Regions from separate parts of the Streptomyces sp. NBC_01428 genome, predicted to be linked through region 2. Evidence: riboswitches for the same ligand, from Rfam matches in the RefSeq annotation. Region 2 holds a riboswitch; each other region holds the start of a gene.
The links. A riboswitch is a leader RNA that binds a small molecule or an ion and turns the genes downstream of it on or off. The one in region 2 is predicted to bind S-adenosylmethionine.

Region 1: another riboswitch for S-adenosylmethionine. It lies ahead of OG406_RS28610 (aminotransferase class V-fold PLP-dependent enzyme); the one in region 2 lies ahead of OG406_RS02965 (putative leader peptide).
Region 3: another riboswitch for S-adenosylmethionine. It lies ahead of thrC (threonine synthase); the one in region 2 lies ahead of OG406_RS02965 (putative leader peptide).
Region 4: another riboswitch for S-adenosylmethionine. It lies ahead of OG406_RS36760 (putative leader peptide); the one in region 2 lies ahead of OG406_RS02965 (putative leader peptide).

What each region holds. Positions count from the first base shown of each region.
Region 1 is NZ_CP109499.1:6,616,329-6,621,494, reverse strand. It holds gene OG406_RS28630 (NYN domain-containing protein) at 1-587, opposite strand, end outside; gene OG406_RS28625 (hypothetical protein) at 623-862, opposite strand; gene OG406_RS28620 (rhomboid family intramembrane serine protease) at 1,014-1,778, shown strand; gene OG406_RS28615 (Lrp/AsnC family transcriptional regulator) at 1,822-2,103, shown strand; gene OG406_RS28610 (aminotransferase class V-fold PLP-dependent enzyme) at 2,144-3,505, opposite strand; SAM riboswitch class IV at 3,693-3,809, opposite strand; gene trpD (anthranilate phosphoribosyltransferase) at 3,894-4,958, opposite strand; gene qcrB (cytochrome bc1 complex cytochrome b subunit) at 5,101-5,166, opposite strand, start outside.
Region 2 is NZ_CP109499.1:693,250-698,415, forward strand. It holds gene OG406_RS02955 (MDR family NADP-dependent oxidoreductase) at 1-266, shown strand, start outside; gene OG406_RS02960 (MerR family transcriptional regulator) at 344-721, shown strand; SAM riboswitch class IV at 946-1,056, shown strand; gene OG406_RS02965 (putative leader peptide) at 1,092-1,211, shown strand; gene OG406_RS02970 (ABC transporter substrate-binding protein) at 1,498-3,120, shown strand; gene OG406_RS02975 (ABC transporter permease) at 3,129-4,088, shown strand; gene OG406_RS02980 (ABC transporter permease) at 4,085-5,032, shown strand; gene OG406_RS02985 (dipeptide ABC transporter ATP-binding protein) at 5,029-5,166, shown strand, end outside.
Region 3 is NZ_CP109499.1:5,113,051-5,118,216, forward strand. It holds gene otsB (trehalose-phosphatase) at 1-555, shown strand, start outside; gene OG406_RS22260 (alpha,alpha-trehalose-phosphate synthase (UDP-forming)) at 645-2,096, opposite strand; gene OG406_RS22265 (glucosyl-3-phosphoglycerate synthase) at 2,174-3,118, opposite strand; SAM riboswitch class I at 3,324-3,481, shown strand; gene thrC (threonine synthase) at 3,499-4,797, shown strand; gene OG406_RS22275 (MoaD/ThiS family protein) at 4,794-5,069, shown strand.
Region 4 is NZ_CP109499.1:8,407,582-8,412,747, forward strand. It holds gene OG406_RS36745 (PP2C family protein-serine/threonine phosphatase) at 1-987, shown strand, start outside; gene OG406_RS36750 (MFS transporter) at 1,043-2,329, shown strand; gene OG406_RS36755 (glutathione S-transferase C-terminal domain-containing protein) at 2,459-3,295, opposite strand; gene OG406_RS36760 (putative leader peptide) at 3,416-3,481, opposite strand; SAM riboswitch class IV at 3,518-3,662, opposite strand; gene OG406_RS36765 (hypothetical protein) at 3,819-3,953, shown strand; gene OG406_RS36770 (amino acid ABC transporter permease) at 4,122-5,126, shown strand.

The DNA of each region.
Region 1 (5,166 bases), 5.9 Mb from region 2:
ACGTCACTGAGGGCCCCGCGCAGCTTGCGGTGAAGCGATTCCGCTTCCTTGCGGGCCGTGTCCAGTTCCGTGCGCAGCCGCTCGGTCTCGGTCCTGATCTGGCCGCGCGCCGCCGCGAGTTCCTCGCGCAGCCGCTCCAGCTCGGCCCGGCTCTCCTCGTCGGCGCGCTCGGCGTCCGCCCGCAGGGCCTCCTCGCCGGCGGCGGTCACCAGCTTCACCCAGCCCGCCGGGCGCAGAACATAGGCCGCGGCCGCCACGTCCAGCGGATCCGCGGCCGGAGGCGGCGCGGCCGAGTCGAGGGCCGCGGTCAGCTCGGGCTGCGTCTCTCTCAGCTTCTCGGCGATGCGCTGTCTGAACAGCGGGTCCGTCTCCAGCGCCGCCGCCATGGCGTTGCCGGCGAACTTGGCCCGCCGGCTCGGCGTGAAGCGGGCGTACTGCCGTAGCTGCGTGGGCAGTTCGGCCAGCGTCAGGCCGCCGAAACCGTCCGAGACGATCTGCACGACCCGTCGGCGCACACCGTCGGGCAGCGGACGATCGAGCACCTCGGCGGTGCCGTCGTCCGGCTCCCCGCCTGTGGTCTCCATCATCCGTCACCCCAATTATCCGTGCGGGGCCCGCTCCCTCAGGAGCCGGCGCCCGGCCTGTCCACGAGTTCGACCTGATCCACCGCGTTGCACCAGCGACACCGCACCGACTCGATGGTCTCACTGACCACCTCACGCTCCTCGACCTTCGGCTCACCGGCGAGGTCGAGGTGCACGTACTCGACGACCTTCGAGGAGCGGGTGACGTCGAAGCGCGTGAGGTTGCCGCAGAGCGAGCAGCGCCAGCGCGTCTTGGCGTCCGGCAGGGGAACCGTCATAGGGCAGTCGCTTCCTTCTAGTGTCCGTCCGGCACCGGTCTCCCGGTACATGTGGCTCGTAACCCTACGGCCTGGCGGGTAGTCGACGCTCGGCCGTCCACGGCGGCGAGGCTGTCTGTGCCGATCCGTCCGGTACGTCATGCTCTGCACCATGATCGGCAATTGGAGTACGGCAATCGGCAGAGCGGTGCGGTCCCAGTCGGCACCGGTGACGTACGGGCTGATCGTCCTGTGCTGTCTGATCTTCGTCATCGGTCCCGCCTCGGGCCTCAATCCCGGGTACGGCACCGGGGACGAGCTGCTGGCCGTCCAACGGGCGTACTTCCGGCGCTGGGGCGTGGTGCCGGCCGATCTGTTCGGCGGGCCGCCCCGCGAGCTGCTCACCCCGGCCACGGCCCTGTTCATCCACGGCAGCTGGCTCCACCTCCTGGGCAACATGCTCTTCTTCTACGTCTTCGGGCTGCTGACCGAGGAACGCATGGGCCATGTGGAGTTCGCGCTGTTCTACCTCGGGTGCGGATACCTGGCCCTGCTCGGCTACGCGGCCGCCAACGCTTCCTCGGAGCAGTCCCTGGTCGGGGCGTCCGGGGCGATCTCCGCGGTGCTCGGCGCGTTCCTGTACCTGTTCCCCAAGGCCAGGGTCACCAGTCTCTTCCCGTTCCTGTTCTTCCTGCCGCTGCGGTTCCCGGCCTGGGTGGTGCTGCCGTTCTGGTTCACCCTGCAGTGGCTGGCGGCGGGCCAGAGCGAGTCGGGCCCCGGCGTCGCCTATCTGGCGCACCTGGTGGGCTTCTCGCTGGGCTTCGTCTACGCGTGGGTGCGGTTCGGGCGCCGCGGCACCGCCGTGCCCGTCGTGCCGGCCCTGGGGGGTCCGGTCGGTGCCCCGCCGGACGGACGGGGCCAGGTGGAGCGCGAGTAGGGTGAGATCCCCCAGCAGTGGCCCCCTAGGGAGAGAACCAGCCGTGATCACCGCGATCGTCCTCATCAAGACCAGCGTGGACCGGATCCCCGAGATCGCCGAGTCGATCGCGTCGCTGGAGAGCGTCAGCGAGGTCTTCTCCGTCACCGGCACCTACGACCTGATCGCCATGGTCCGGGTCAGGTCCCACGACGACCTCGCGGACGTCATCCCCGGCAGCATCAGCAAGATCCCGGGTGTCGAGGCGACGGACACGCACGTGGCGTTCCGCACGTACTCCCAGCACGACCTGGAGGCGGCGTTCGCGATCGGTCTCGACTCCTGACCGGTGCGTCCGCCGCCTCGCGGCATGTCGTCGTGGGTTCCTATACCGCCGGCACGCAGCGGCCGTCCTGGGTGCGGTACTGCCACCGCGCGCCGTCCCGCACCAGCTCGCGCACCGCGCGGACGAACCGCTCGACGTGCTCGTCGGGCGTCCCGGCGCCGAAGCTGACGCGGATGGCGTTGAGGGACTTCTCGCCGGGCGCCGCCTCGGGGGCGCCGCACTCCCCCTGGGTCTCGGGGTCGCTGCCGAGCAGTGTGCGCACCAGCGGGTGGGCGCAGAAGAGGCCGTCGCGGACGCCGATGCCGTACTCGGCGGACAGCGCGGCCGCGAAGTGCGAGCTGTTCCAGCCCTCGACGACGAAGGAGAGGACGCCGACCCGCGGGGCGTCGTCACCGAACAGGGAGAGGATCCGGACCTCGGGGACCTCGGCGAGGCCGGCACGGACGGTGCCGATCAGGTGCTGCTCCCGGGCGAGAAGGTTGTCGAAGCCCTCTTCGGTGAGCGCCTTGCAGGCCGACGCGATGGAGTAGGCGCCGATCACGTTCGGCGAGCCGGCCTCGTGGCGGGCCGCGCTGTCGTGCCACTCGACGTCCACGCCGCCGTCCGCGCGCCGGGTGACCTTGCGGCTGGCGCCGCCACCGGCGAGGTAGGGGTCGGCCTCGCGGAGCCAGTCGGAGCGGCCCGCGAGGACACCGGAGCCGAACGGCGCGTACAGCTTGTGGCCGGAGAAGGCGACCCAGTCGACGTCGAGGTCCTGGACGGACACCGGGTGGTGCGGGGCGAGCTGGGCGGCGTCGAGGACGATCCGGGCGCCGTGGGCGTGCGCGGCTGCGGCGAGCTCCCGCACCGGCCACAGCTCCCCGGTGACGTTCGAGGCGCCGGTGACGCAGACGAGGGCCGGTCCGTGGGGGTCACGGGCCGCGAGGGCGTGCTCCAGGGTCGCGACGGCCTCGCCGGGGGTGCGCGGGGCGTTCAGGTACGTCACCCGGGCGTCGCGCCAGGGCAGCAGCGAGGCGTGGTGCTCGGTCTCGAAGACGAAGACCTGGCAGTCGGCCGGGAGCGCGGCGGCGAGCAGGTTGAGCGAGTCCGTGGTGGAGCGGGTGAAGACGACCTGGTCGTCGGCCCGGCAGTCGAGGAACTCCGCGACGGTCCTGCGGGCGTTCTCGAAGAGGTCGGTGGACAGCTGCGAGAGGTACCCGGCACCGCGGTGGACGCTGCCGTAGTACGGGGCGTACGCGGCGACGTCGTCCCACACCCGCTGGAGGGCGGGGGCGCTGGCGGCGTAGTCGAGAGCGGCGTAGCTGACCTCGCCGCCGGTGACGAGCGGCACGGTGACGTCGCGGCCGAGGACGGGCAGCGGGGCACAGACGGAGGTGTCGGCGGCGGTGGTGGTGACAGACATGGCGGGCTCCTGTGAGGCAGGCGGGATCGCCGCGCGAGCCGGCCGCCCGGAGGCAGCGCTCGGCGCAGGAAGGGGAGAAAAGGGTGTGCGGAGGCGGGGCTCGGCGCCCTATCGCATTCGCTTGCTCACAGAAGGCTCCCTCGAACGACCAGGACCCCTGGTTACGTCCACTCGAAAGAGTGGGAGGGGTCCGCGCTTGCCGTAGACCTCGCTGCCTACGGCCTGGTCTTCACCCGGGGCACCCCGCCACGGACGGAGGGTTGCCGGACAGCCGGCCGGGGCCTGATGGCTGTCGCTCATGACCTGGTACAGCATCTTGCCAGAAGATCTTCGACGCGCAAGGCGCGGTCCGAATTGTGGACCGCGCCTTGCGTCACGCCGGCGTCGCTCAGGCGTTGCTGGCCGCCACCCACCGGTCGAGGGTGCGCTTCGCGGCCCCGGAGTCGATCGCCTCCGCCGCCTTCGCCATACCGGCCCGGAGCTGGTCCGCGAGGGGCGCGTCGGCCGGCGACAGGGCCACCAGGGCGGCCGCCGAGTTCAGCAGCACGGCGTCGCGCACCGGCCCGGTCTCGCCGTCCAGCAGCCGCCGGGCGACCTCCGCGTTGTACGCGGCGTCGGCTCCGCGCAGCGCCTCCACCGGAACGACGTCGAGGCCGACGTCGCGGGGGTGGAAGTGCTCCTCCGTGACCTTGCCGTCGCGGACCACCCAGACCCGGGAGCCGGCGGTGGTGGTCAGCTCGTCGAGGCCGTCGTCGCCGCGGAAGACGAGCGAGGAGTTGCCGCGCTCGGCGAAGACGCCCGCCACGATGGGCGCCATCCGGGGGTCGGCGACCCCGACCGCCTGGGCCTTGACCCGGGCCGGATTCGTCAGCGGTCCGAGCACGTTGAAGGTCGTCCGGATGCCGAGCTGTCCGCGCGCCGCCGCCACATGGCGCAGCGCCGGGTGGAACTTGACCGCGAAGCAGAAGGTGATCCCGGCCTCCTCGGCCACCTCCGCGACCCGCTTCACCGTCAGCTGGAGATTGACGCCGAGCTTCTCCAGGACGTCCGAGGAGCCGGACGCGGAGGACGCGGCCCGGTTGCCGTGCTTGACGACCTTGGCGCCGGTGCCGGCCACCACGATCGAGGACATGGTGGAGATGTTGACGGTCTTCGCGCCGTCGCCGCCCGTGCCGACGATGTCGACGGTCCGCCCGGGCACCTCGATCACGTTGGCGTGCTCGTACATCGCCCGGACCAGGCCGGAGATCTCCTGGACGGTCTCGCCCTTGGCCCGCAGGGCCACCACGAAGCCGGCGATCTGCGCGTCGGTCGCCTCGCCGCGCATGATGCGGTCCATCGCCCAGGCCGTGTCGTCCGCGCTCTGGTCGCGGCCTTCGAGAAGGCCGTTCAGTACCTCGGGCCAGGAACGGCCCGCCGCGGTGTCGCCTCCAGCGGGGTTCACAGCGCTCATGGTCGCTCCTGGGTTCCTGGGTCACGCGAGTGGGTTCGCCCCGCAGCACGGGGGTGAGTCCACCCTATCCAGCCCCGGAGACGGCGAAGAGCCCCGTCCGTGGACGGGGCTCCTGCCGTGGCGAACCGGGGTGTCGCGGGGATCAGTGGTGGCCGTGGCCGCTCGTGATCTCCTTGTACTCCTCGACGGTGGGCTTGGGGATCTGGTT
Region 2 (5,166 bases):
TGTCGGCCGACCGCGACGGCACCACCGCGCCCGCGGAGGTCGACACGTTCCGTGTCATCACACTGGGGATCACGCTGCGGGGACTCAGCAGCTCAGATCTCGGTGAAGCGGCCGAGGAGTGGAACACGCGCTTCGGGGACTGGCTGCGCTCCGGTGAGATCGTCTTCCCCCACGTCCGGATCGCGGGCATTGATCGCGCGCCCCGGGCGTTGCAGGAACTGTTCGAGGGGCGGCACATCGGAACCGTCGTCGTGGACGTCACGTAGCGGTCGGCTCCGCGGGACCGTGGACTCCCGCGTCCTCGAGGGTCGTCGACGCGGCACCGGGTGAAAGCGGGGAGCGGATGCGGATCGGGGATGCGGCGGCAGCGGCCGGCACGACAGCACGTGCGCTGAGGTTCTACGAGGAGCGCGGGTTGCTGCCACCAGCGCGGCGCACGGCGGCCGGGCAGCGTGAGTACGGTCCCGGCGACGTCGCCCGGGTGAGGGTGATCCGGGACCTGCTCGCCCTCGGCCTGACGGTGGAGGACCTGTGCGGCCTCGCCGACCGCATCCCCCTGCTCGTCGACGACCCGCGCAGACGGTGTTCCGGCGGTACGGACAGTCCCGGAACCAGCGTCGTCCACCGCCGACTGGCCGCGCTGGACGCCGAGATCGACCGTCTCACCCGGCTGCGCACCCGTCTGGCCGCTCGGACCGGCCGCACGACCGACCGATCCTGAGCGGCACGTCGGACGGCGGCGGCGCGGTGGGTGCCGCCTTCGCGATCGGTCACGACGGCCGGTGTCCGGCCCCTTGGGGACCGCGCCAAGGCCCGCACGATCAGGGCCAGTTGTTGCGGCCGCATGAAATCCCTCGGCCCGACGTGCTGCGGCTGCTGGGCCGACGCCCTTCGCCGCGATCTCGTCATTGACGGATCGGAGAATCGATTCGTACGATCGCGACCGGCATTGAGTGTCAGCGTCAAGCCCTGGCTCGCTGACCGGCAACCCTCCTCCGCGGTGGGGTGCTCCAGGTGAAAGCCCGGCGTGGTCGCCCGACCCCGCAAGCGCGAACCCGCCCCGGCAGGGGGCCGAGACAGGGAGGCCCGGCGTGCGGAACGACAGCAGCGACCTGAGCGCCTCGATCGCGGCCGCGGCGATGTTCTCCGGGTTCTCGCGCCGCCGCCACATCGACCTGGAGCGCTCCGCCAGCTGCCTGTGTCGCGGCTGACGACACGCTCGGCCGGCCGACGCACGTAGTCGGCTCCTTCCTGAGGCTGCGAGCAACAGCCCCTGTTCCCCCCGGCGTTGTGAGGTCGGCGTACGCACCGCGCACGCGCCGTCGACGCACCCCTTCCCCGCCCGGCCGGGCCCCGACGCTTCGTCCGGGCCCGGACCCGAGCCACCGAACCGACTTTGTCGTCCGATCGGTGCCGCCCGTCCACGGCTGCGCCGTCCCGCTTCGCCCTGTCCGCACCGGACCGGCGCAGCGACTCTGGAGTAGGAGAACCCCTTCCGTGACATCCCACCCGGACACCCGATCCGCCCGATGGACGGCAGCCGCCGCTGTCGTGACGAGCGGCATCCTGCTGAGCGGCTGCTCGTCGAGTGACGGCACCGGTTCGAGCGGCACCGACGGCCGGGCCAGGTCCGGTGGCACGCTGACCTTCGCGGTGGGGTCCGACGCCGGGTGCGTGGACCCGCAGCAGGTGGGCAGCAACGACAGCATCTACTCGGTGCGCCAGGTCGTCGACTCGCTGACCGACCAGGACCCCAGGACCGGCAAGATCGTGCCCTGGCTGGCGAAGAGCTGGGACATCAGTTCCGACACGACGACGTTCACCTTCCACCTGCGGTCGGGCGTGACGTTCAGCGACGGCTCCCGGCTGACCGCCCAGGTGGTCAAGGACAACTTCGACGCCGTACCGAAGCTCGGCGCCCTGGCCACCCTCGCCCAGGGCTACCTGAGCGGGGTGCGGAACACCGAGGTGGTCGATCCGAGCACCGTCCGGGTGACGTTCAAGAAGCCCAACGCACAGTTCCTCCAGGCCACTTCGACCCACTCGCTGGGCATCGAGTCGTCGGCGAGCGTGAAGCTGAGCCCGCAGGAGAAGTGCAGCAAGGGAGTGGCCGGCTCGGGGCCCTTCACGCTGTCGGACTACGTACAGAACCGCTCGGTCACGTTGAGCAAGCGCGCCAAGTACGCCTGGGGTTCATCGCTGTGGGCCAAGAAGGGCGAGGCGTACCTGGACAGACTCGTGTTCAAGGTCGTGCCCGAGGCGGGCGTGCGGAGCGGGAGCCTGCAGTCGGGTCAGGTCGACGCGATCGGCAGCGTGGGCAAGGCCGACGAGACGGCGCTCAAGGGCGGTGCGGTGAACCTGCAACGCCGGGCCAACCCCGGCGTCGTGTTCAACCTCGGCCTGAACAACTCCCGCCCCCTGCTCAAGGACGCGAAGGTGCGGCAGGCCCTGCAACTCGCCGTCGACCGGCAGCAGATCGTGGACGCCGTCTTCCCGACGGGAACCGAGCCGGCCACCAGCGTGCTGGCGCACACGACACCGAACTACGCGGACCTCGGACCGGACCTGTCCTTCGACGCGGCGAAGGCCAAGTCGCTGCTGGACGCCGCCGGATGGAAGACCGGGAGTGACGGCGTCCGGTCGAAGGGCGGCACCAAGCTGCGTCTGACCGTCAAGTGGTTCGCCAACGCGGCCACCAACCAGCCGGCGCTGGAGCTGATCCAGCAGCAGCTGAAGGCGGTGGGCGTGGACGTCGTGCTCAAGCAGCTCCAGATCACCCAGTTCGCCCCGACGCTCCAGTCGGGCGACTTCGACGCGGTGTGGGGCAACGTCACGCGGGCCGACCCGGACATCCTGCGCAGCTCCTACTCCACCGAGCTGGCCAACTTCTACCACCTGCCCGCGAGTCCGCTGGACACCGCGCTGAACCGGCAGGCGGCGACCGCCGATCCTGACCGGCGCGGCGAACTGGTGAAGACCGCGCAGGAGTTGCTCATCCGGAAGGCGTACATCATTCCGGTGGTGGAGCTGGAGACCCAGTTGGGTGTGGCGAAGAAGGTGCACAACCTCGACTTCGACGCCTCCAGCCGCGTCCAGCTGCACGACACGTGGATCGGCTAGCGGCCGGCATGCGTCGCTATGTGATCAAACGTATCGCGCAGGCGGTCGGGGTGCTGTGGGCGGCCTACACGGTGTCGTTCCTGGTGCTGGACTACCTGCCCGGTGATCCGGTCTCGGCGATGGCCGGCGCCGGAGCCGACTCGGGGCAGGTCGACCCGGCTCAACTCGCCGCCCTGCGACACCAGTACGGCTTCGACAGGCCCGTGCCGGTCCAGTACGCCGAGGCGCTCGGCCGCGCGGTGCGCGGGGACTTCGGGGACTCCGTGTCCACGGGCCGCCCGGTCACCTCGTCGCTCGGCGACGCCCTCCCGCAGACCCTGCAACTGACGGGCGCGGCCCTGCTGCTGGCCGTGCTGCTCGGGGGCGGTGTCGCCCTGCTCGCGACGTACACCACTCGACGCTGGCTGCGGCAGCTCCTGCTGTCGCTGCCCCCGCTGGGGGTGTCCGTCCCGACGTTCTGGGTCGGCCTGCTGCTGGTCGAGGTCTTCTCCTTCCGGGCGAGGCTCTTTCCCGCGTTCGGCAACGACGGGCTGCGCGGGCTGGTGCTGCCCGCCGTGACGCTGGCGATCCCGACCGGCGCACTGGTCGCGCAGGTGCTGGCGAAGAGCCTCCTCACGGCGCTGGACCAGGCCTATGTGGAGACCGCGCGGGCCAAGGGCGCGGGACGGGTGCGGATCCATCTGCGGCACGCGCTGCGCAACGCGTCGCTGCCCGCGCTGACCGTCGTGGGGCTGCTGGCCGGACAGCTGATCGCCGGCTCCGTGGTGGTCGAGACGGTGTTCTCCCGGGACGGCCTGGGGCGGGTGACCGCCGCCGCGGTCGCGGCCCAGGACATCCCACTGGTCCAGGGGGTCGTGGTGTTCGGGGCGCTGATCTTCGTGTCCGCCAACCTGATCGTCGACCTCGTCTATCCCGTGCTGGACCCGCGGATCGTGGTCCATTCGAGGAGGAGGGTGAGTCCCGCATGAGTCAGACCCTTGCCGAGGACGTGGCCTCGGGAGCGGCCACCGGCCTCGCCCGAGCGGTCGATCCCGGCCCGGGGACGGGTACCGAACCAGGTCCGGAGGGTCCCGGCCCCGGCGCCGGACGTCGGCGGCTCCTTCGCTTCCTGGTGCGCCGGCCCGGGCTGCTGGCATCGGCACTGGTGGTGGTGCTGATCGTCCTCGCGGCCTTCTGGCCCGAACTGTTCACCTCACGGGACCCGCTGCACGGGGTGCCGTCGGAGAACTTCCGCGCCCCTGACGGCGCGCACTGGTTCGGCACCGACGAACTGGGACGCGACGTGTTCTCCCGTGTCGTGCACGGCGCCCAGCTGTCGTTGAAGGCGACGCTGCTCGCGGTGGCTGTCGCGTTCGTCGTCGGCGGGCTGACCGGGCTCGTCGCCGGGTTCGTGGGCGGCTGGGTCGAGGACGTGCTGATGCGTGTCGTGGACGTCCTGCTGTCCATCCCCTCGCTGTTCCTCTCCCTGGCGCTGGTCACGGCGCTGGGCTACGGGACGGTGAAGGTCGCCGTCGCCGTCGGGATCGCGAGTGTGGCCGGGTTCGCCCGGGTGACCCGGGCCGAGGTGCTCCGGGTCCGGCAGGCGGTGTTCGTCGAGGCGTCGCGGTCGTGCGGCGCCCGCTGGTACACGGTGCTGGGCCGGCACGTCCTGCCCAACGCGGTCGGCCCGGTGATCGTGCTGGCGACGCTCGACTTCGGTGCCGCCGTACTGGCCGTTTCGTCGCTGAGTTTCCTCGGCTACGGAGCACCGCCCCCCGCCCCGGAGTGGGGCACGCTGATCGCCGACGGCCGCAACTACATGGCCAATGCCTGGTGGCTCACCGCTCTGCCGGGTCTGGCGATCGCGGCCACCGGGCTGGCCGCCAACCGCATCGCGCGGGCGCTGGACGGCGAATGGTCCCGGCAGCGATGAAAGCCCTCCGCACGACACGGACCCACGACGCCGAGACGAGCACCGCCGTGACGAACACGCCCACGCCGAACGACCACGCGAAGGACCGACCCGCCGCCGAACCGCAGGACGAGGGCACCCCGCTGCTCCGCGTA
Region 3 (5,166 bases), 4.4 Mb from region 2:
GTCCTCGGCCACTACGGCGCCGAACGCTGGGACGCCGTCAGCGGCGACGTCACCGCCCCCGCCCCGCACCCCGGCGTCGCCGCCGTCCGCGCCGAACTGCCGGGCTTCCTGGACAAGATCGGCGCCTGGCAGGGCACCTGGATCGAGGAGAAGGGCCGCGCGCTCGCCGTGCACACGCGCCGCGCCGAGGACCCGCAGGCCGCCTTCGAAGCGCTCCGTGAACCGCTCGCCGACCTCGCCACCCGGCACGGACTGATCGTCGAACCCGGCCGGATGGTCCTGGAGCTGCGCCCGCCCGGCATGGACAAGGGGGTCGCCCTCCTCGACTACATCCGCGAGACCGGCGCCGAGGCCGTCCTGTACGCCGGTGACGACCTGGGCGACCTGCCCGCGTTCGCCGCCGTGGACAAGCTCCGCTCCGACGGCGTCCCCGGGCTCCTGGTGTGCAGCGGCACCCCCGAGGTCGGTGAACTCGCCGAGCGCGCCGACCTGGTGGTCGACGGGCCGGCCGGAGTCGTCCGGCTGCTCGCCGCGCTCGCCGCGCGACTGGCCTGAGAACGAAGGCCGTTGCCCGCCGGGTCACGACAACCCGGCTGCGGCAACGGCCTTGTTGGACGGTGGCCGGTGGACGGCCGGTCGCCGGGTCAGGCCTCCAGCGCGTGCAGCTGGTCCAGGAACCACTGGGCCGGCGGCAGCGCGGTGGCCGCGGCGGTCAGCCGCTTGGTCCGCTCGGCGCGTTCGCCCGGCTGCATGGTCAGCGCCTCGTGCAGGGCCCGCGCGGTGCCGATGATGTCGTACGGGTTCACCGAGACGGCGTCCTCGCCCAGCTCCTCGTACGCCCCCGCCTCCCGCGACAGGACCAGGACGCAGCCCTCGTCCGAGACGACCGGGACCTCCTTGGCGACGAGGTTCATGCCGTCCCTGATGGGGTTCACCAGGGCCACGTCCGCCAGCCGGTACGCGGCGAGCGAGCGGGCGAAGTCGTCCTTGACGTGCAGCACGACCGGGGTCCAACCGGGCGTCCCGTAGCTGGAGTTGATCTCGTCGGCGACGCGCTGCACCTCGGCCGTGTAGTCCCGGTAGATCGCGAGGTCCTGCCGCGAGGGGTAGGCGAACGCCACGTGGACGACGCGCTCGCGCCACTCCGGGTGGTCGTCGAGGAGCTGCCGGTAGGCCAGCATGCCGCGCACGATGTTCTTCGACAGCTCGGTCCGGTCGACGCGCACGATCGTCCGGCGCCCCTCGCCGATCTCCTCGCGCAGCGCGACGATCCGCTCCTCGACGTCGGCCTCGTGCGAGCGGGCGCGCAGGAACTCGGCGTCCGCGCCGAGCCCGTGCACGCCGACGAGGGTCCGGGCGGGCGCGGCGCCGTCGAGGTGCTCGACCGACCGCGACGCCTCCGAGGCGGGCGGCACGCGGTAGCGCTCCGGGTCGATCTCCGCCGCGCAGTCCAGGAAGGCCGTCGCCCAGCGCCAGGTCAGGAACGCCAGCCGGTCCGCGCCGAGCATGCCGTCCAGCAGCTCCGCGCGGATGTCGTCGGGCAGCATCCGGAAGTAGTCCACGGGCGCCCACGGCGTGTGGGAGAAGTGGCCGATGCGCAGGTCGGGCCGGAGCGCGCGGAGCAGCCCCGGCACCAGGCACAGGTGGTAGTCCTGGACCAGCACCGAGGCGCCCTCGGCGGCCTCCTCGGCCAGCGCCTCGGCGAAGGCCTGGTTGTAGGCGCGGTACGCGTCCCACTGGCGCCGGAACTCCGCGTCGAAGACCGGCTCCAGCGGGGTCTGGTACAGCATGTGGTGGACGAACCACAGCACGGAGTTGGCGATGCCGTTGTACGCGTCGGCGTGCACCTCGGCGTCGATGTCCAGCATCCGCACGCCGTCCTCCCCGACCCCCCGGCGCACGGCCTCCCGGTCGCCGTCGCCGAGGGCCGCGCACACCCACAGGGCGTCCGCGTCCGGCCCGATCGCCGACAGCCCGGAGACGAGCCCGCCGCCGCCCCGCTTGGCCTGCAGCGAGCCGTCGTCCTGGGTCTGGTAGGTGATCGGGCCGCGGTTGGACGCGACGAGGATGCCGTGGGCACCGTGCGTGGAAGCCATGCCTCGAAACCTAGCCCCGTCCGGAAACGCTCAAACGTTCCCGTCGGCCGTATGCGATCCCCGGCCGACGGGAACGCTCACGCGGCTTTGCGCTGCTGGTACTCGGCGATTTCGGACATGGGGGGCCTTTCCTCCGTGTCCACCGAGTACGTGCGCGGCTCGAAACCGTCCCGGGTGCGCTCGAACTGGGTGATCGCGGGGCGGATCAGGTGGCCGCGGGCCAGCCGCAACTGGGCGGTGCGGTAGATCGCGGCGGCCATGCGGCCCAGGGCCTGGCCGTCCTGGTGGCGGTGCTTGCGCACCCCCACGTCGACCTGGGCGAGGGCGTCCAGGCCCACCAGGTGCAGCGCGTCGACGAGCATGCCCAGCTCCACGCCGTACCCGACCGGGAACGGCAGCTGTTCGAGCAGCGAGCGCCGGGCCGCGTACTCCCCGCCGAGCGGCTGCACGAAGCCCGCGAGCTGCGGCCAGTGCATGTTCAGCAGGGGGCGGGCCATCAGCTCGGTGACCCGGCCGCCCTGCCCGGCGGCGCCGCCCAGCGGACGGTCGTACATCGCCTTGACGAGATCGACGCCCGGGTCCGTGAGCAGGGGGCCCACGATCCCGAGGACGAAGTCGGACGAGAACTCCTTGAGGTCCGCGTCGATGAAACAGACGATGTCGCCGCTCGTCACGAGCAGCGACCGCCACAGCACCTCGCCCTTGCCGGGCACGGCCGGCAGGCTGGGCAGGATGTCGTCGCGGTGCACCACTCTGGCGCCCGCGGCGGCGGCGACCGCGGACGTGCGGTCCGTGGAGCCCGAGTCGACGACGACGATCTCGTCGACGAGGGGCACCTGCTGCATCAGGTCGTGGCGGATGATCGAGACGATCTCGCCGACGGTCTCCTCCTCGTTGAGCGCGGGCAGCACCACGCTGACCGTCGACCCGGAGGTGCGTTTCGCGGCCATGATCTTGTGGAGCGGGCGGTCGGTCAGGGACCAGGAGCGTGTGCTCAGCCAGCGGTCGACTTCATTCAGCACGGTCTGCGGCTCCTCACTGTCTGATCACACGCTCTCATCAGCGTGCCCGCTGCGGCCAGCGGCTGATCGCTTGCCGTCGTCTCGCGGTTCGGACGACTGCTTCAACTGTCCTGGCCTTCGGTTACAGTCTTGAACAACGCTGATGACCATCGCATGTCCTGGATCATCGGCACGCAATATGCTCAACAGTTCAACAATCGAATACCGCTCATCCAGAGGGGCAGAGGGATACGGCCCGTTGAAGCCCCGGCAACCCTCCAGCCGGTCTCGTACCGATCGCCAGACGATCGCGTCGCGAGGCTCCCGGCTAGGGAAGGTGCCAAATCCGTCTCACGGCGAAGTGCGTCGTGAGGAAGATGAGGAGAAAGGGCCTCGCCTCCATGGCTGCGCAGACAGTTGCAAGCACCACGAACTCCGCAGAAGCGGTCGATCTCGGCCCGGCCGCGGCGCTTTCCTGCCGCGAGTGCGGACACCGCGTCCCCCTCGGTCCGGTCTTCGCCTGCGAGGAGTGTTTCGGCCCGCTGGAGATCGCGTACGACTTCTCGGCCTACGAAACCGAAGAACTCCGCAAGCGCATCGAAGCGGGACCCGCGAACATCTGGCGCTACGCGCCGCTGCTGCCCGTCCCCGCGGACGTGGCGGACAAGCCGAACATCAACCCGGGCTGGACCAAGCTCGTGCAGGCCGACAACCTGGCCCGCGAGCTCGGCGTCGAGACCGGCAAGCTGTTCGTCAAGGACGACTCCGGCAACCCGACGCACTCCTTCAAGGACCGCGTCGTCGCCCAGGCCATCGAAGCGGCCCGCGTCTTCGGCTTCACCACCCTCTCCTGCTCCTCCACGGGCAACCTCGCCGGCGCCGTCGGCGCGGCGGCGGCCCGCGCCGGCTTCCGCTCCTGCGTGTTCATCCCGCACGACCTGGAGCAGGGCAAGGTCGTCATGGCCGCGGTCTACGGCGGCGAGCTGGTCGGCATCCAGGGCAACTACGACGACGTGAACCGCTTCTGCTCCGAGCTGATCGGCGACCCGGCCGGCGAGGGCTGGGGCTTCGTCAACGTCAACCTCCGCCCGTACTACGCCGAGGGCTCCAAGACGCTGGCGTACGAGATCTGCGAGCAGCTCGGCTGGAAGCTGCCGGACCAGCTCGTCGTGCCGATCGCCTCCGGCTCCCAGCTCACGAAGATCGACAAGGGCCTCCAGGAGCTGATCAAGCTCGGACTCGTCGAGGACAGGCCCTACAAGATCTTCGGCGCCCAGGCCGAGGGCTGCTCGCCGGTCTCCGTCGCCTACAAGGCCGGCCACGACGTGGTCCGTCCGCAGAAGCCGGACACCATCGCCAAGTCGCTCGCCATCGGCAACCCCGCCGACGGGCCCTACGTGCTCGACATCGCGCGGCGCACCGGCGGTGCCGTGGAGGACGTGAACGACGCGCAGATCGTCGACGCGATCAAGCTGCTCGCGCGCACCGAGGGCATCTTCGCGGAGACCGCGGGCGGGGTGACCGTCGGCGTCACCCGCAAGCTGATCGAGAGCGGTCTGCTCGACCCGTCCCTGACCACCGTCGTCCTCAACACCGGCGACGGCCTGAAGACTCTGGACGCGGTGGCCTCGGACACCGGGCTGACCGCGACCATCCGCCCGAACCTCGACTCCTTCCGAGAGGCTGGCCTCGCATCATGAGCGTCAACGTCCGCATCCCCACCATCCTGCGCACCTACACGGGGGGCGCCGCCGAGGTGACGGCCGAGGGTGCGACCCTCGCCGAGGTCATCGCCGACCTGGAGAAGAACCACACGGGTATCAGCGCGCGCGTCCTGGACGACCAGGGCAAGCTGCGCCGCTTCGTCAACGTGTACGTGAACGACGACGACGTGCGCTTCGAGCAGGGCCTGGAGACGGCGATCCCGGACGGTGGGGGCGTGTCGATCATTCCGGCCGTCGCCGGAGGCTGATCGTTACCCTCGGTAATACCGAACACGAAGAGTTCATCGAATTGCCCCCTCCGTGAGAGAAGTGGAGGGGGTAATTCCATAGGGTTGACCGGGGTAG
Region 4 (5,166 bases), 7.7 Mb from region 2:
GCGGGGACCCTCGCCGCACTGCTGGGCCTCCAGGGCGGGGTCCACGGTGTCGAGCAGGCGGCGGTCCTCTCCGCCCTGGCCGCCGTCACCGTCGCGAGCGCCCTGACCAGCGCCCTCCGGTGGCGCCGCGAGCGGGTGCTCGCGGCGGTCCGTTCGGTCGCCGAGGCCGCGCAGCACGCAGTCCTCGCACCCATCCCGTCGAACGTCGGGCCTTTCCAGGTGGCCGTCCGCTACAGTGCCGCCGCGGCCGAGGCCCGGATCGGCGGAGACCTCTACGCGCTCGTCCCCACGCCCTACGGCGTCCGGATGATCATCGGCGATGTCCGGGGAAAGGGGCTGCCCGCCGTGGGCACCGCGGCGCTGGTGCTCGGCATCTTCCGCGAGGCCGCCTACGACGAACCCGACCTCCTCGCCGTGGTCGGCCGGATCGAGCGGAGCCTGGCCCGCAACCTCGGGTACGACGACTTCGTCACCGCCGTCGTCGCCGGCTACCCGGAATCGGGCCGGCTGGAGGTCGTCAACTGCGGACACGCGCCGCCGCTGCACGTCCGGGCCTCCGGACACGTGTCGTCCGTCGAGCCCACGAACCCGGCGCCGCCGCTCGGACTGCGGGGACTGACGGGCGAGACGCCCAGCCTCCAGGTGCTCCCCCTGGCCGACGGGGACCAGCTCCTCCTCTACACCGACGGGGTCACCGAAGCCCGTGACCACGGCCGGGCGTTCTATCCCCTCGCCGAAGGCCTCGCCCGGCACGTCTGCGACGAGCCGGCGGCCACCCTCGACGCCCTCGACGCCGAACTGCAGGCGCACGTCGGGGGACGGCTCCACGACGACGCGGCCCTGCTGCTGCTCCGCAAGCCCACGGTTCAGGACCCGGTGGACCCGGCACCCGCCCCCCTCGCGGGCGCCGGCGCCCTGACGACCGCCGCCCGGAGCGGCCCCGTGAGCCCGGGGTCCGGACTGGGCTGCGGCATGGTCGCGGAATAGCGCGACTGGCCGGATCACGTCGCTCCGCGGCCGGGGGGCTCTAGGGTGCCTGGCCGTGACGGTCTCTCTTGGTGCATCGACGGTGTGGCGCGACCGGCGGTTCCTCCTGCTCGCCTCCGCACGGGTGGTCTCCGTGCTCGGCAACGGCTTCGCGCGCGTGGCGCTCGCGTTCGCGGTGCTGGCGCTGCCCGGAGCGAGCCCGGGGCGGCTGTCGCTGGTCCTCGCGTGCCAGGCCGTGCCCCAACTGGCGTTCATCCTCATGGGCGGAGTGATCGCGGACCGGATGTCGCGCTCGCGGCTGATGGTCCTCGCGGACGCCGTCGGCGCGGGGGCCTACGCCGGACTCGCGGCGATGGTGCTCACCGGACACGCGCCCCTGACGGCCATGTGTCTGCTGGCGGTGGCCGCCGGAACCGCGTCGGCGCTGTTCGCGCCGGCGATGGACGGCATGGTGCCGCTCGTCGTCCCGCGGGACCGGCTGCAACGGGCCAACGGACTGCTGCGGGTGGCCACCAACAGCTCCCTGCTGCTGGGCCTCGCCCTGTCGGGGGTGACGGTCGCGCTGGTCGGCCCGGGGTGGGCGCTCGCGCTCAACGCCGCGTCGTTCGTCGTCAGCGCGCTGCTGACCGCCCGGCTGCGGGTGACCGTGAGGCCACGCGGCCGGACGTCGGGATGGGCCGATCTGCGGGAGGGCTGGCGGGAGTTCTCGTCCCGGCAGTGGCTGTGGGCCGTGGTGGCGCAGTACGCGGTGGTCGTCGCGGCACTCAACGCCAACGTCGGTGTCCTCGGCCCGCTGACGGCCGAGCGGCACTTCGGCGGAGCGAGGGGCTGGTCGGTCATCGTGGCGGCGCAGGCCGTCGGCACCGTCGCCGGCGCGGGACTCGCCGCCCGGGTCCGCGTGCGCCGCCCCCTCCTGGTGGCCGTCCTGTGCACCTTTCCGGCCGCCGTGCCGATCGCCCTGCTCAGCGTGGCGGCGCCGGTCTGGCTGATCGCCGGGGCCATGTTCGGCACCGGCGTCACGTCGGACGTCTTCGGCGTCCTGTGGGCCACCACCATCCAGCGGGAGATCCCGGAGCAGGTGCTCTCCCGCGTCAGCTCCTACGACTGGTTCGGCTCCCTGGCTCTCGCACCGCTCGGACTGCTCGTGGCCGGGCCCGTCGCCACCGCCGTGGGGACGGACAGGGCCCTGGCGGGGTGTGCCGTCCTGATCGTCCTGGCCACGGCGGCCACCCTGCTGTCGCCGCAGGTACGCACCCTCCGCGCCCCCGTCGACCCACCCCGGGCGCCGCTGCCCGCGCCCCGGGCCGCGGAGTGCGAGACGGACGAGGAGACGGCCGGCTGACGCGTGGGGCGGCTGCTGCCGTTACCGCGGGCCCGCGTGGCGAGGTGCGCGGGCCCGCGGGATGCCGTGCGCGGCGGTCGTCGGCGGGAGCCGTGCGCACGTCGGCCCGTTCCCCCGCGGGGCCGGGGCTCAGGCCGCGGCGCTCACCCCGTCGTGCCCGGTCCGGAAGGCGGGCAGCTCGCCGAGACGGTGGACGTAGTCGCGCAGGCGCGGGTGTGCGCACAGGGCCCCGGCCGGGGAGAGCTGGGAGAGAGCCACCCACGCATCCACGTCGGCGGCCGTCAGGCTGTCGCCCAACACATAGGTGGCATGGGTGAGTTGGCAGTCCAGGAGGTCCAGTGCCGCCGCGCGGTCCGCGGGGCGCGCGGACGGCGTGACGTCCCGGTCGAGAAGATCCCGAAGGGCCTCGATGTCGGCGCTCAGGGACGGCGGGAGCAGGGTGGGTGCGTGGCCCGCCGCGTGTCCGGACGGCAGGCCCGTGAGATCGCGGAGGATGTCGGAGGTGTCGTTGCTGACGATGCGTCCGGTCCAGCGGTCGCAGAGCGCGGGTGCCGTGAACGGTCCGTCGTAGTGGTGCTCGGTGGCCTCGTAGGCGCGGCGCAGCGAGGCGAAGGCGTCGGGTGTTCCGGCGGGGTGGGTGAGCAGCGTCGTGGCGACCGAGTTCGTCAGTCCCAGCAGGCCGAGGGTGATGGAGATGCGCAGCGAGCGCGGACAACTCGCCGCCAGATACACCTCGTAGCGGTGCGGCGCCGGGTAGAAACCGCCGGCCAGACCGACTCCGATGCGGCTGTGGGCGGCGCGGGGGAGGGGCGGTGCGGACGCCTGGGAGCGGGCGGCCGAAGGCGACGGACCCCGGCCGCCGGCCGGGGCGAAGGGGTCGTCTCCATCACCGGTGCGGGTGGTCGTACTCTGGCCGCAGGGACGGGATCCGGCTGTGCTGGAACCGCGCGAAGCTGTCTCGGGCATGACTCTCCCTAGGGGGAACGAGGAAGCCATCGCCGCCTTGTGGGCATGGGCGATGAGCGGCTGAAGGCGAAGCGACCGCGCCGAGCGCGCGGGCCAGGACCGAAACGGGCCGGCAGCGGATCAGTAGGCGCTGGAGACGCGCAACAGATCGATGTGCAGGCGCCTCGTCAGGTCGTTCCTCGGCATTCTCACCGGTCCCACCTCCGGGGCTCGCGGAACGCGAGACCACGCTTGCCCCACCGCACCGGCGGGACCCGGTCGTCACCCGGGGCACCCCGTCGCGGTGGAAGGGTTGCCTGTCAGCGAGCCGGGGCCGATGACCACAGGAGCGGGCGAACCCGCGCCGTGGGCGCTGACAATCGTGACCGTCCATGCCAGTCTCGATGCGCCCCGCGGCGCCGTCAAGAAGGCGGGTGACGCGGTCTCACCTGGTGGGCACCCGCATTGACATTCTTTTCCGGCCGGGCCTAACGTGCGGCCCACAACGAGATGCCCCAGGGCCGGAGAAGTGATGGTGACGGCGATGTACGCAGCTGACGGGACGGCCGCATGGCGGCGCCTCGGCCGCGACGTGCTGTGCGCGGACCGCTCCGTCGACCTGCTGCGCGTCAACAGCGCACTGTGTACGGGCATGTGTCGCACCCTCCGCCAAGGCTGACGGTTCTTCTTCCGCGTCTCTGACGACCACCGCTGTCGCGGTGTCCCCCTCTCCGTCCAGCCCCCGTTCCCCGTGCGCCCGTGTCCCGTCATGTGCTGAGCCCTCACGGCTCCACATCACGCTGCCGCTCGCCGTGGTCCGGGGTGTCCGAATCCGCTGGAGCTCTCCATGAGTGAATCTCCGAGCATAGCTGTGTCCTCCGGATCAGCGCCGCCCGCCGAGGTGATCCCCCGTTCCGACGTCCCCGCCGCGCCGAAGCCCCTGACGGCTCAGCGCGTCCTACCGCTCCGGCGTCCCGGCCGCTGGATCATCACGGCCGTCGTGCTCGTCCTGGTGGCCCAGGCCGCCCACGGCCTGGTGACCAACCCCTTCTACCAGTGGGACCGCTTCCAGTACTGGTTCCTGCGCCCGACGATCCTCGACGGTCTGCTCATCACTCTCGAAGTCGCCGTGTACAGCGCGGTGTTGGGCCTGCTGGGCGGCATCCTGCTGGCGCTCGCCCGGCTCTCGCCGAGTCCGGTGCTCCGCGCCGTGAGCTGGGTCTACACCTGGCTCTTCCGCTCGGTGCCGCTCATCGTCGTCCTGCTGTTCCTGTACAACTTCAGCGCCCTGTACAAGACGCTGAGTGTCGGAGTGCCGTTCGGGCCGGCCTTCTTCTCCTTCGACGAGTCCCGGCTCGCCACCGACATGGCCGTCGCCGTCATCGGCCTCAGCCTCAACGAAGCGGCGTACGCCTCCGAAGTGGTACGCGGCGGCCTCCTCTCGGTCGACCAGGGCCAGCACGAGGCGGCCTCCGCGCTGGGCCTGCCGAAGCGGTACCAGTTCGCGAGGATCGTCTTCCCGCAGGCACTGCGCTCCATCACCCCCAACTACGTCAACCAGCTGATCGGCCTGATCAAGGGCACCTCCCTGGTCTTCTACGTCTCCCTGCTGGACCTCTTCGGTTCCGTGCAGAGCATGGGCAGCACCTATCCCGGCGACATCGTGCCGCTGCTCCTGGTCGCCACCGCCTGGTACCTGATCCTGACCAGCGTCGTGTCCGTCATCCAGTTCTACGTCGAGCGGCACTACTCGAGGGGCGCGCTGCGCACCCTGCCGCCGACCCCGCTGCAGAAGGTACGGAACGGCCTGCGTGACACGCGGGCCCGACTCCGCAGGGAGACGGCGACATGAGCGGCGAAGCGCGTACGACGACGGTGAGGACGACGACGGC